DNA from 2 places in the Streptomyces sp. NPDC056161 genome. Region 1 is predicted to be linked to the other one. Evidence: riboswitches for the same ligand, from Rfam matches in the RefSeq annotation. Region 1 holds a riboswitch; the other holds the start of a gene.
What was found. Region 1 has a riboswitch for cobalamin ahead of metE (5-methyltetrahydropteroyltriglutamate--homocysteine S-methyltransferase). Riboswitches for the same ligand answer to the same signal wherever they lie in the genome.
Positions count from the first base shown of each region.

Region 2: it holds a riboswitch for cobalamin, as region 1 does, so the genes downstream of both, ACFC09_RS24150 (cobalamin biosynthesis protein) here and metE (5-methyltetrahydropteroyltriglutamate--homocysteine S-methyltransferase) in region 1, are expected to answer to the same signal.

Region 1 is NZ_JBHJUV010000012.1:93,633-100,275, reverse strand. It holds gene metE (5-methyltetrahydropteroyltriglutamate--homocysteine S-methyltransferase) at 1-2,268, opposite strand, end outside; cobalamin riboswitch at 2,478-2,647, opposite strand; gene ACFC09_RS13655 (DUF1345 domain-containing protein) at 2,869-3,501, shown strand; gene ACFC09_RS13650 (histidinol-phosphatase) at 3,793-5,499, shown strand; gene ACFC09_RS13645 (hypothetical protein) at 5,496-6,119, shown strand; partial or broken gene ACFC09_RS13640 (DUF4132 domain-containing protein) at 6,239-6,643, opposite strand.
Region 2 is NZ_JBHJUV010000026.1:67,568-74,210, forward strand. It holds gene ACFC09_RS24145 (cobyric acid synthase) at 1-590, opposite strand, end outside; gene ACFC09_RS24150 (cobalamin biosynthesis protein) at 587-1,528, opposite strand; cobalamin riboswitch at 1,626-1,770, opposite strand; gene ACFC09_RS24155 (hypothetical protein) at 2,147-2,368, opposite strand; gene ACFC09_RS24160 (anion permease) at 2,400-3,725, opposite strand; gene ACFC09_RS24165 (class II aldolase/adducin family protein) at 3,878-4,564, shown strand; gene ACFC09_RS24170 (alpha/beta hydrolase) at 5,201-6,328, shown strand; gene ACFC09_RS24175 (hypothetical protein) at 6,616-6,643, shown strand, end outside.

The sequences.
Region 1 (6,643 bases):
CTCCAACGAGGCGCGGGTCTCCGGCCAGCCACGGGTCTTCAGACCGCAGTCGGGATTGACCCACAGCCGCTCGGCGGGGATGGCCCGCAGGCCGTCGCGCAGGAGTTCGGCGGTCTCCTCGGCGCTCGGGACGCGCGGGGAGTGGATGTCGTACACGCCGGGTCCGGCCTCGCGCGGGTAGTCGTGGGCGGCCAGCTCACGCGCGACCTGCATGCGCGAGCGGGCCGCCTCCAGACTGATCACATCGGCGTCGAGGTCGTCGATGGCCTGCACGATGTCACCGAACTCCGCGTAGCACATGTGGGTGTGCACCTGGGTGTCCGGGCCCACCCCGCCGGTGGTGAGCCGGAACGCCTCGGTCGCCCAGTCCAGATAGGCGGCCCGGTCGGCGGCCCGCAGCGGCAGGGTCTCGCGCAGGGCGGGCTCGTCGACCTGGATCACCGGGGTACCGGCCGTCTCCAGGTCGCCGACCTCGTCGCGCAGGGCGAGGGCGACCTGCCGGCCGGTGTCGGCGAGCGGTTGGTCGTCCCGGACGAAGGACCAGGCGAGCATGGTGACCGGGCCGGTGAGCATGCCCTTGACGGGACGGTCGGTCAGGGACTGCGCGTAGGCGGTCCAACGCACGGTCATGGGGTCCGGGCGGGAGATGTCACCGGCCAGGATCGGCGGGCGGACGTAGCGGGTGCCGTAGGACTGGACCCACCCGTGCCGGGTGGCGAGATATCCGGTGAGCCGTTCGGCGAAGTACTGGACCATGTCGTCGCGTTCGGCCTCGCCGTGGACGAGGACGTCCAGGCCGGTCTTCTCCTGGAAGGCGATCACCTCCCGGATCTCGGCCTTGATCCGCTCCTCGTAGCCGGCGTCGTCGATCCGGCCGGTCCGCAGGTCGGCGCGGGCGGTGCGCAGGTCGGCGGTCTGCGGGAAGGAGCCGATGGTGGTGGTCGGCAGCAACGGCAGGCCGAGGCGGGCGCGCTGGGCCGCCGCCCGCACCGGATACGGCTGGTCACGGCGGGCGTCGGCCCCGGTGACCGCCGCCGTGCGGGCGCGCACGGCCGGGTCGCGGGTGAGGGGCGAGGCCGCCCGGGAGGCGAGGTCGGCGCGGTTGGCGGCCAGTTCGGCGGTGATGGCCGCCGTGCCGTGGGCGAGGCCGCGGGCCAGCGTCACCACCTCCGCGGTCTTCTGACGGGCGAAGGACAGCCAGCGCAGGAGCTGCGGTTCGATGTCCCGCTCGACCGACGCGTCGAGCGGGACGTGCAGCAGGGAGCAGGAGGGCGCCACATCGACCCGGCCGGCCAGACCGAGCAGCGTGCCGAGCGTGGCGAGGGACGCCGCCAGGTCGTTGACCCAGATGTTGCGGCCGTCGACGACGCCGGCGACCAGGCGCCTGCCGGGCAGTCCGCCGACGGCGGCCAGCGCGTCGAGCTGAGCGGCCCCGCGCCCGGTGAAGTCCAGCGCGAGCCCGTCGACCGGCGCGTCGGCCAGCACGGGCAGGGCCTCGCCGAGCCGGTCGAAGTAGGAGGCGACCAGCAGTTTCGGCCGGTCGGTGCGACCACCGAGGGCACGGTAGGCACGTGCGACGGCGCCGAGTTCGGCCGGCGTGCGGTCCTGGACGAGGGCGGGCTCGTCGAGCTGCACCCACTCGGCGCCGGCCGCCCGCAGGTCGGCCAGGACCTCCGCGTACACCGGCAGCAGCCGGTCGAGGAGGGTCAGCGGATCGAAGTCCGCCGCGACACCCGGCGCGGGCTTGGCCAGCAGCAGGTAGGTGACGGGGCCGACCAGCACCGGCCGGGCCGCGAGGCCCAGGGCGAGGGCCTCCGTCAGCTCCGCGACCTGCTTGGCCGAGTCCGCCGCGAACACCGTGTCCGGGCCCAACTCCGGTACGAGGTAATGGTAGTTGGTGTCAAACCATTTGGTCATCTCCAGCGGCGCCAGGTCCTGGGTGCCACGGGCCATGGCGAAGTAGCCGTCCAACGCGTCCGCCGCGACGGCGGCCCGGTGGCGGTCCGGGACCGCGCCGACCATGACCGTGGTGTCCAGGACGTGGTCGTAGTACGAGAAGTCACCGGTGGGCACTTCGTGGATGCCGGCCTCGGCGAGCTGCCGCCAGGTGGCCCGGCGCAGTCCGGCGGCGGTGGCGCGCAGCGCGTCGGCGCCGACGCGGCCCGCCCAGTAGCCCTCGACGGCCTTCTTCAGTTCCCGGTGCTGTCCCTGACGCGGGTAGCCGTACACGGTGGCGCGTGCGCCCCCGGCTGTGGGCTCGGTGGTCACGGAGATCTCCTTCGCGAGACGATTCCCTGAGGTCCCGGCGACGGGACGAGAGCGCGAAGGGGTGCCGGAGGGGACGGCACGATCACGCGTGGCAGCGTGTGTTCGTCCGCCTGGCCTCACTCCCCGGACGGTGTCCGGAGGCGTCCCCGACCCGCCCTCGGGGTCACCGGGATGTCCGCGCACGAGTGGTTCGCGCGCGGGCAACGGGCAGGTCTTCGGACTCGCGGGCACGTCTCGTCCGTACGAAGCACAGAGCCGTACGAGACTCCTACTGGCCGTCGCTTCCCAGGCCCGGTACATCGGGCCCAGTGCGTATGACGGCGGTCGTTCCCGCTCACCGCTGCGGGGCAGTCCCGGATTTCCACCGGGTTCCCTCTTACGACGCGCCCCGTCCGGCTGACGGGGGCGAACCAGCTGCACGGGCCAGCCTACGGGGCGGGCCGCCGTCGCGTCCGGTCGCGTCCGGCATTCGGATGGCGGACCTGCCCGCGCCGCTGCCCGACGAGCGCCGGACGGCATCCGTCCGTACCCGGGTGTGCCTTCCGCCGCACGGCCCCGGCTGCCCTCGGGGCGGCGCCCCGGCCGCTACTGTTGCGGCCCATGGGTGCACGGTTGCCGCTCTCGGCGGTCTCCCGGCTGTTCGGATCGACGGCCGGCGGCGCGGTCGTCGGCGTGGCCGTCGGGCTGCCGACCGACCTGCCGCTCGGGCTTCTCGCCGGCATCGCGGCGACGGAGACGTTCTTCGTGGTGGTGGGCTGGATCGTGCTGTGGCCCCTGGACGCCGAGGAGACCCACCGCAACATCCGCCGCGAGGACTTCCGCCCGGTCCTGGAGGAACTCGTCGTGGTCGTGGCCGCCCTGTGCGGGCTGCTCGGCATCGTGCTGCTGCTGGCGTTCGGCAAGTCGGCCGACGGCCATGCCGCCGCGGTCGCCGCGCTCGGCGGGGTCTTCATGGCCTGGGCGGCCCTGCACCTGATGTACGCGACGCGCTACGCCTACCTCTACTGCACGGCGTCCGGCGGCATCGACTTCAACTCGGACGAGCCGCCGGCGTACCGGGACTTCCTGTACTTCAGCTACAACCTCGGCATGACCTACCAGGTCTCCGACACCAGTGTGTCGAGCTCGACGATCCGTGCGGTGGCGCTGCGGCACTGCCTGCTGTCGTACGTCTTCGGCACCAGCATCCTGGCCACCGTGATCAACCTGGTCGTCGGGATCGTCTCGGGCTGACTGGCGTTCCCGTGCCGTACCGGACGGTCCTGCACGGCCCGCCCGGTGATGCCGATGGCCGAAAACGATGTGAGGGCGGCCGGTCGGTCGGCCGGCGGTGCGGCCCGTAGTGCGGGATCGGCCGGACCCGCCGGTGCGAGAGGCGTCGGCGCAGCTCCGGGCGGGCGCCGACGCCCGCTGCACATCCGGCCTTCTTTGCCACACCATTGCCTTGATTCCCGCCGTTTACCAGGGCTTTGCAGACTCCACACGTCCCAAGCGTGTACGTCCCTGTTGTCAGCGGGAGTTGAAATGGGCCACGGCCACAGACACGACCACGGTCACCACCACCATCACCACGGGGGCGACGAGACCACGTCCCTGCCGCCCGCGCTCGACCTGTCGGTGCCCGACGCGGAGTTGACGCCCAGCCAGCTGTCCCGGCGCTCCATGCTCCGCCGCACCGGACTGCTCGGCGCCGGCCTGGCGGCCGGCAGCGTCCTCGGCGGCGCGGGCCAGGCGGCCGCGTCCCCGGCCACGGCGGCGAACGCGTCGCACGGCTCCCGTTCCGGCGGCTACCTGTGGCTCGCCGGCGACCACCACATCCACACCCAGCACAGCAACGACGCCAAGTACCGCGTCATCGACCACGTCCGCCAGGGCAACGCGCACGGCCTGGACTGGATGGTGATCACCGACCACGGCAGCGAGACGCACGCCAAGATCGGTGTGGAGAAGGTCAACCCCGACATCGTCGCGGCCCGCGACAAGATCGGCGACACCCTGGTCTTCCAGGGCCTGGAGTGGAACATCCCCGCCGCCGAGCACGGCACGGTCTTCGTCCACCCGGGCAAGAACGAGGTCGCCGTGCTGAAGGAGTTCGAGAACTCCTTCGACGGCTCGGTCAAGAAGGCCACCGCGAACACCCCGGCCAACGAGGCGCTGGCCATCGCGGGCATCAACTTCCTCGCCGACCAGGTGCGCCGCCGCAAGGTCAAGGACGCCCTCTTCCTGGCCAACCACCCGGCCCGCAAGGGCATCGACTCCCCGCACGAGATCCGCGGCTGGCGCGACGCCGCACCCGCCATCGCCGTCGGCATGGAGGGTGCCCCCGGCCACCAGGCCGCCGGTCTGCCGAAGCCGCAGGGTCCGGGCGGCGGCCGCGGCTACTACGACGGCAGCCCCGGCGCCGACTCGTTCGCCGGCTACCCGCTGGAGAGCTACCGCACCTGGGGCGGCTTCGACTGGATGACCGCCACCGTCGGCGGCCTGTGGGACAGCCTGCTCGCCGAGGGCAAGCCCTGGTGGATCACCGCCAACTCCGACTCCCACAACGTGTACGCCGACAGTGCCGTGCGCGGCCCGAACAGCAACTTCGAGGCCAACGGCCGCTACGAGGACCCGGTCTACGGCGGCGGTCTGAACCTGACGGACGGCGACTACTGGCCGGGCCAGTACTCCCGCACCCACGTCGGTGCCTCCTCCTTCTCGTACCAGGCGGTCATGGACGGCATCCGGGCCGGCCGCGTCTGGGTCGACCACGGCGGCCTGATCAGCGGCCTGAACGCGCAGCTGCGCTCCGGGTCCAAGTCGGTCACGCTCGGCGACTCCCTGTACGTGCGCCGGGGCAACCAGGTCGACCTGGTCATCGAGATCAGCCTGGCGGGCGGCCCCAACTGGTCGCAGTTCGTGCCCACGCTGGCCCGGGTGGACGTCATCCAGGGCGACGTCACCGGACGGGTCGCGGACAAGGACGCCTTCGCCACCCCGAACACGAAGGTCGTGAAGTCCTTCGAGGTGAACAAGTCGACCGGTTCCGTCCGGCTGACCTACTCCCTCGGCCGGGTGGACAAGCCGGTGTACGTGCGGCTGCGCGGCACCGACGGCAACCGCTCCGCGGTCGGCCTGAACGGCGCCGCCGTGGACCCGGCGGGCCCGGCCATGGACGTCCTCGGCGACGCCGACCCGTGGAAGGACCTCTGGTTCTACTCCAACCCGATGTGGGTCCTTCCCGCATGACGGCATCGCACCACGTGCCCGGCGTCCGCTCCGTCATCGGGGTGGACGCCGGCACGGTCAGCCTGCGCGAGGCGGATCACCTCGTCCACCGGCTGGCGGACGGTCTCGGGCTGCCGGACGGCACCATCGCCTGCACCCATCTGGTCCGCACCGCCGACCGGCGGGGCACCACCGTCTCGTTCGCCCTGCCCGACGAGGCGGCGGCCGGGACGGTGTGGCAGCGGCTGACCGGCCTCGCCGACCCGGAGCCCGACCTGGGCGCCGTGCTCGGCGACCGCACGCACGGTCCGGTACCGGCCGCCCGCACGGCGGAGGCGGCCGTGGCCGAACACGTCCGGCGCAGCGGCGGGCGGGCCGTGCTCTATCCCGGTGCGGACCGCCTCACCGGCACCGTCACCCTGGCCGACCTGCTGGCCACGTCGGCCATCGAACGGGTCGTCGTGGTCGGCGCGCCCTTCGCCGCCGAGCCGGATCCCCGGACTCCGGTGGTGACCCAGGACCACGTACGGCCCGAGTGGCGGGACGGTCGGCTGACCCTCGCCCTGGTCCCGGCCGCGGGCGGAACACTCGCCCCCTTCGAGGTGCCCAACCCCACACCCTGCTGCGCCGACCACTCCTGACGGTTTCGCAACTGGTCCCGACCGGTTCACTCCGGCCCCGCACCGGCACCGCCCCCGGCCGCCGGTGCGGGGGAGCGGTGCCCCGCGCCCCAGGCCGCGGCGCACAGCGCACGGTCGGCCTCCGCGGCGAACTCCCGCAGCTCCTCCAGGTCGTCGAGGAGCACGGGGTGCGGGACGCGGACCAGTTCGGGGGTGATGCGCACGGTGTCCCCGTCGAGGTCGACGAGGCCGAGCCCGTGTTCGGCGTCGGCGTCCCGAAGGAAGCCCACGACCTCGCCGTCGGCCCCGGTGACGACGACGTCGCGCAGCGCGGACCGCCAGGCCGGGTCCGCCCACACCCCGGTGACGACGGCGAGCGGCACCGGCAGCGAGCGCACCATCCGCCGCTCCACGTCGGCCAGGCAGCGCTGTTCGTGCCGCTCCAACCAGCCGGCGAGCTGCCGCAGCCCGGCGACCGCGGGATCGTCCGCGAGCTTGGCCGGAACCGACTTCAGCCGCCGTCCGGCCGCGTTGCGGCACACCAC
Region 2 (6,643 bases), on a different contig from region 1:
ACGAGGAATCCGGCGACCAGCTCCTGGTCCGCGCGGGACAGCAGCGCCACGGTCCCGAAGAACGACGCGAAGACACCCCCGCGGTCGATGTCGCCGACCACCAGCACGGGCAGCCGCGCCTTGCGGGCGAGGCCCATGTTCACGATGTCGGTCCGCCGCAGGTTGATCTCCGCCGGGCTGCCCGCGCCCTCGCAGATCACCACGTCGTACGTGTCCCGCAGCGTGGCGAGGCAGTCGAGCACGGTTCCCAGCAGCCGCTCCTGGCGTCCGCCGTGGTACCCGCGCGCGCTCATCTCGCCCACCGGCCTGCCCATGAGCACGACCTGACTGCTCTGCTCCCCGCCCGGTTTGAGCAGGACCGGGTTCATCAGCGCGGTCGGTTCGATCCGGCACGCCTGGGCCTGCATCGCCTGGGCCCGCCCGATCTCGGCGCCCTCGCGGGTGACGAACGAGTTCAGGGACATGTTCTGCGCCTTGAACGGCGCGACCGCGACGCCCTGCCGCACCAGCCACCGGCAGATCCCCGCCGTGACCACGCTCTTGCCCGCGTCGGAGGTGGTACCGGCGACGAGCAGCCCACCACCGCTCATGACGTGCGCCCCCGCACGGCCAGCCGCGCTGCGGTCGTGACGCCGAGCGCGAGCAGCCCGACCCGGCGGGACAGCCGTACCGCACGGTCGATGTCCGCGGCGGCGACCTCCCGCCCGCCGCCGTTGAGCACGGGCCGGTGCTCGACCCGTCCCCCGTACGACAGCGTCCCGCCCAGCCGCACGTCCAGCGCCCCGGCGAAGGAAGCCTCCACGGGGCCGGCGTTGGGGCTCGGATGCCGGTGGGCGTCGGCCCGCCAGGCCCGCACCGCACCCCGTGCGTCCGGGCCCGAGACGGCGGCGAGCACCGCGGTGAGCCGTGCCCCCGGCCAGCCGGCGACGTCGTCGAGCCGCGCGGCGGCCCACCCGAACCGCCGGTGCCGCGGCGACCGGTGCCCGACCATCGCGTCGAGGGTGTTCACCGCACGGAAGGCGACGAACCCGGGCACCCCGCCCAATGCCCCCCACACCAGCGCCCCGACGACCGCGTCGGACGTGTTCTCGGCCACCGACTCCACGACGGCCCGCGCGATCCCCTGGGCGTCGAGGGCCTGCGGATCCCGTCCGCACAGATGCGGCAGCCGGGCCCGCGCCGCGGTGACGTCCCCCGCGTCGAGGGCCCGCCGGACGGCCTGGGCCTCCCGGGCGAGCGAAGTCCCGCCCACCACCGCCCAGGTGACGGCCCCGGTCAGCGCCACGGAACCGGCGGGGGAGGCACGCACGGCCCGCCGGGCCAGCGCTCCGAGGCCCGCGGCACCGCCGACGCACACGGCGGTGTACAGGGCTCCCCACCCCCGGTGGTCCCGCCACAGCACCCGCTCCGCCGCGCCGGCGGCACGCCCGAACCCGGCGACCGGATGTCCGTGGCGCGGATCGCCCACGAGCAGATCGCCGAGGAGGCCGAGAGCGGCGCCGTACGCGAAGACGCGATCGGCACGCACCGGTTCAGCCGGCCGTCGGGTCGGGAAGCGACCTGGTGCTGTATCTCAATCCGCAGCCGAGCATGGCGATATGTCCTCACTCAGGGTGTCCACGCCCTGGTTCGACGAGACCGGCGGCGAGAGTTCCTGGCTCCCGGGGAAGTCCTTCCCCGGTGACAGTGGCGGGACCGCGCCGGATTCGCACCGGCTTCCTCTCCTGCCGCCGTACATGGCTCCGGAAGTCCACCACGCCCCCCGAAGAACCGTCAACCAGCCGCTGACCTGCAAGGGAAGAGTGTGCCCAGCCTCATACCGAGACGACTCCCCCGGATGGGCACGCGGGGAACCACGCAAAACCCACGACGCACGCGCGGCGGACTGATGACGCGATCCCCGATAGGGGCGCGGGGAACTGCGCAAAACCGACGACGCACGCGCGGCCGAGCAACGACGCGATCCCCGGTAGGGGCGCGGGGAACTGCGCAAAAACGACCACGCACGCGCGGCTGAGCAACGACGCGATCCCCGGTAGGGGCGCGGGGAACTGCGCAAAAACGACCACGCACGCGCGGCCGAGCAACGACGCGAACCCCGGTAGGGGCGCGGGGAACTGCGCAAAACCCCCACGCCCCGAACCACTCACCCCGCGATCAAAAAGATCCCATACCCCACAGCCGCGGCGCACGCCACAAAGCAGGCGTACGCCCCAGCCAACGCCACCCCCGCGGAACCTCCCCGCGCAACGGCCCGTTCACGGCGCGACAATCCGGCCACCCCGAGGGTGAACAGCCCCACGAGCGCCACGGTGACCCCGAGGCTGACGCCGAAGACGGAACCGAGAGCCGCCCAGTCGATGTGCATGGTGTCCATGGTGATGCTTCTTCCTCGCGTCTCAGACGGCGGCACTCGGCGGCGGCCCGGCCGGATCGGCGGCGACGGGCGCGGCCGAGGCGACCGCAGCGGCCGGCCCGCCCGCCCCCGAGGGCGAACCGGCGGAACCGCCGGAACCCGCGGAACCGGCGCCGATGGTGGCGGACACCACACCGACCGACTCGACCACAGCGGCGGGCCCAACCGGAACGGCCGGCCCAACCGGAACGGCCGACTCCCGGGTGCCGTTCACCTCATTGACGTTGCTGTGGTCCACGACCTCACGCCGCGAGACCCGCCAGATCCCCACGGCGGAGCCGACCAGGCAGACGGCCACACCCGCGGTGCCCCAGTCACCCAGTTCCGTGACGACTTCCGCGAGCGCACCGACGAGCGCGGCGGCCGGCAGCGTCAGCGCCCAGGCGACGCACATCCGGCCGGCCGTCGACCAGCGCACCACCCCGCCCTTGCGGCCCAGCCCCGCGCCCATCACGGAACCGGAGACGACATGCGTGGTGGAGAGCGAGAAGCCGAGGTGCGAGGAGGCCAGGATGGCGGTCGCCGCGCTGGTCTGGGCGGCGAAGCCCTGCCGCGGCCGGAGGTCGGTCAGTCCCTTGCCCATCGTGCGGATGATGCGCCAGCCGCCGAGGTAGGTGCCGAGCGCGATGGCGAGACCCGCGGAGAGGACGACCCAGGTGGGCGGGTTCGAGCCGGGGGCGATCGCACCGCCGGCGATCAGCGCCAGGGTGATGACGCCCATGGTCTTCTGGGCGTCGTTGGTGCCGTGGGCCAGGGAGACCAGACCCGCGGAGGCGATCTGGCCGGCCCGGTAGCCCTTCTCGGCGGCCTTGCCCTCCGCGGCGCCGTCGAGCGAGTACGACAGCCGGGTGGCTAGCAGCGCCGCCACCCCGGCGACGAGGGGCGCGGCGAGTGCCGGGACGAGGACCTTGGTGACGAGCACGTCGCCGTGGACGGCGCCCGTGCCGGCGGACGCGACGGCGGCGCCGATCAGACCGCCCATCAGCGCGTGCGAGGAGCTTGAGGGCAGACCCACCAGCCAGGTCAGCAGGTTCCAGAGGATCGCGCCCACCAGGGCGGCGAAGATGACCTCGGGGCGGATGCCGCTCTCGTCGACGAGACCCTTGGAGATCGTGTTGGCGACCTCGACGGAGAGGAAGGCGCCGACCAGGTTGAGGGTGGCGGACATGGCCACCGCCACTCTGGGTTTGAGTGCGCCGGTCGAGATGGTCGTGGCCATCGCGTTGGCGGTGTCGTGGAAACCGTTCGTGAAATCGAACGCGAGCGCGGTGATCACCACGATCGCGAGGATCAGCGAGAAGCCTTCCATTTACCCAGGCATTCGTTCGAAGTCATTGGCTGGTTGAAGGTAGGAAACCTGGATGAACGAAAGGTGAACTGAGGTGGTACTGGGAGTGTCGCATGGGAGGGGGGTTGCGGCGATCCGTTGAAGGGATCCTGCGCACCCGGCAGGATCGCGACATGGCTGAACGGTGTCGGGAGCACGGACCACATGGAGGCGCGGGCGCCGAGGCGGCCCGCGCCTGGACGGCGCTGGTCGCCGCGGCCCGCCGCACCGTGTCCGACGGACTGGTCGTCGGCACCTCCGGGAACGTCTCGGTACGCGTCGGCGACCTCGTACTCGTCACTCCGTCGGGCGTGCCGTACGACCGGCTCACCCCGGACGACGTGACCGGCGTGGACCTGGACGGCCGACAGGTGCTCGGCACGCTGGCGCCCACCAGCGAACTCCCCATGCACCTCGCCGTCTACCGCGCCACCGACGCGCGGGCCGTCGTCCACACCCACGCCCTGTACGCCACGGCCGTCTCGACGCTCGTCGGCGAACTGCCCGCGATCCACTACATGTCGGCCGCGCTGGGCGGCCCGGTCCGGGTCGCCCCGTACGCCACCTACGGCACCGAAGAACTGGCCGGGAACATGCTCCGCGCCCTCGACGGCCGCTCGGGCTGCCTCCTGCGCAACCACGGCGCGATCACCCACGGCACCACCCTCGACCAGGCGTACGACCGCACCGCCCAACTGGAGTGGATGTGCCGCCTGTGGCTGACCGCGTCCTCGGTGCCCGGCCATACCCCCACCCTCCTCACCCCGGCCCAACTGGCCCAGGCGGCGGACCGCCTGCGCGGCTACGGCCAGCGCCCCTGACCGGCCGGCCGGCTGCCCCGCCCGCCGCACCGTCCGGGCCGCCCCCGGCCACCACCTCACCCTGTCGGCCCATCCCTCGTCCCCTTCCACGCCCCCTTCGCTTCCGCCCGCCCCGGACCTCTCCCTGCCGGCCCACGCGCGGGCCCGCCTGCCTCTCCCCGCAGGCCCCCACCGGGCCTCGGTTCTGCCTGCCCCCGAGCCACGCCGTATCCGCTCCCACTGCCCCCGGGCCTCGCCCCACCCGACTCCGCCTGCCCCCGAGCCACGCCGTATCTGCTCCCACTGCCCCCGGGCCTCGCCCCACCCGACTCCGCTTGCCCCCGAGCCACGCCGTATCTGCTCCCACTGCCCCCGGGCCTCGCCCCACCCGACTCCGCTTGCCCCCGAGCCACGCCGTATCCGCTCCCACTGCCCCCGGGCCTCGCCCCACCCGACTCCGCCTGCCCTCGACTCCGCCTGCCCGCGATTCCTCCTGCCCCCGGCCCTGGGCCCCGCCCGGTCCGCTCCCACCCGGCTTCCCGAGCCCACCCCGCACCACACCGCACCGCACCACACCGCACCCGCACCCCACCCCATCCGGCCCCGCCCCGTCCGCTCCCGCTGGCCGAGCGCATGGTCCGCCGGGACACTGGAACCGTGCGCACTGTCACAGCGACGGCCGCCGCCGTCACCGCCGCCCTGGCCGCGGGTGCGGCCGGCGTGGCCGCCGGGCGGATGGCCAGCGACGCCGCGCTCAAGGCGCCCTCCGGCCGGCCGCTGCCCACCGAACCCCGGCTCACCGTGCACGACGTCGCCGAGGGCCGGATCACCCTCACCCGCGACCTGGCCTCCCTGCGCCCCGGCAGCTACGGCCTCTCCGGCGACGGCTCGCACGCCGTCGTCGGACCCGTCCTGACCTCCGCCCGCCACACCGCCGACACCGTCGTACGCCGTCTCGAAGGCGTCACGCACGGCACCGTACGGCCCGGCGACAGGGTCTGGCTCACTCCGAACGTGTTCGTCGGCAACCCGGCCTCCGCCCTCGACCTCGCCCACACGGACGTCGACGTGCCCGGCGAACTCGGCCCGCTGCCCGCCTGGTTCGTACCCGGCCACCGGGACACCTGGACCATCGCCGTGCACGGTCTGGGCACCACCCGCGAACAGGCCCTGAACGTCGTGGGCTTCCTGCACCGCAGACGCCTGCCGGTGCTGGCCCTCGCCTACCGCGGCGACCTCGGCGCGCCCCGCCGGCCCGACGGCCTGAACCACTTCGGCGAGAGCGAGTGGCGCGACCTGGACGCGGCGCTCCGCTACGCCGTCCGGTACGGCGCCCGCCGCGTCGTCCTGCTCGGCTGGTCCACCGGCGCCACCATGGCCCTGCGCGTCGCCGCCCGTTCCGCCCTGCGGGACCGGGTCGCCGGGCTGGTCCTGGATTCGCCGGTACTCGACTGGCGGGCCACGGTGCGCGCCCTGGCAACGGCCCGGCACACTCCGGGCGCCGTGCTGCCGCTCGCCGTGCGCGCCGCACAGGGCCGCACCGGGCTGCACCCCGACGGCCTCGCCGGCACGGCCGACCCCGCCCGGCTCGACGTGCCGACTCTGCTCATCCACGGTCCGGGCGACACCGTGGCCCCGTGGACGTACTCCCGGTGGCTGGCCGCCCGCCGCCCGGACCGGGTCGCCCTGCACACCGTGCCGGACGCCCCGCACGCGGCCATGTGGAACGCCGACCCGCAGGAGTACGAGGAGCAACTGCGCCGGTTCCTGACCCCCCTCATGTGATTCGTTCCGTTTCAGGCTGTACCACTGGCTTGATCCTGGCCCACCCGCCCCCGCCGGTACCCGTGCGTTGGCCACTGTCATCGCCCGCCGTGACATTCCGTTTGGGTTTTCGGACCGTCAACCGGAAGACTGCACCCGTGACGTCCCGTATCCCGCGCGACTCCAGGCTTCGACTCGTCCGACCGCGACCCCTGGCCGCCGCCCCCAGAGCTGTGAACCAGCGGCGCCCGAGCCGCCCCGCACCCCGGCCGCCGGAGGGCACCCCCGCCCCCTCGGAGCTGGCCAGAATGGCACGCTTCCGCCTGGCGGGCGCGG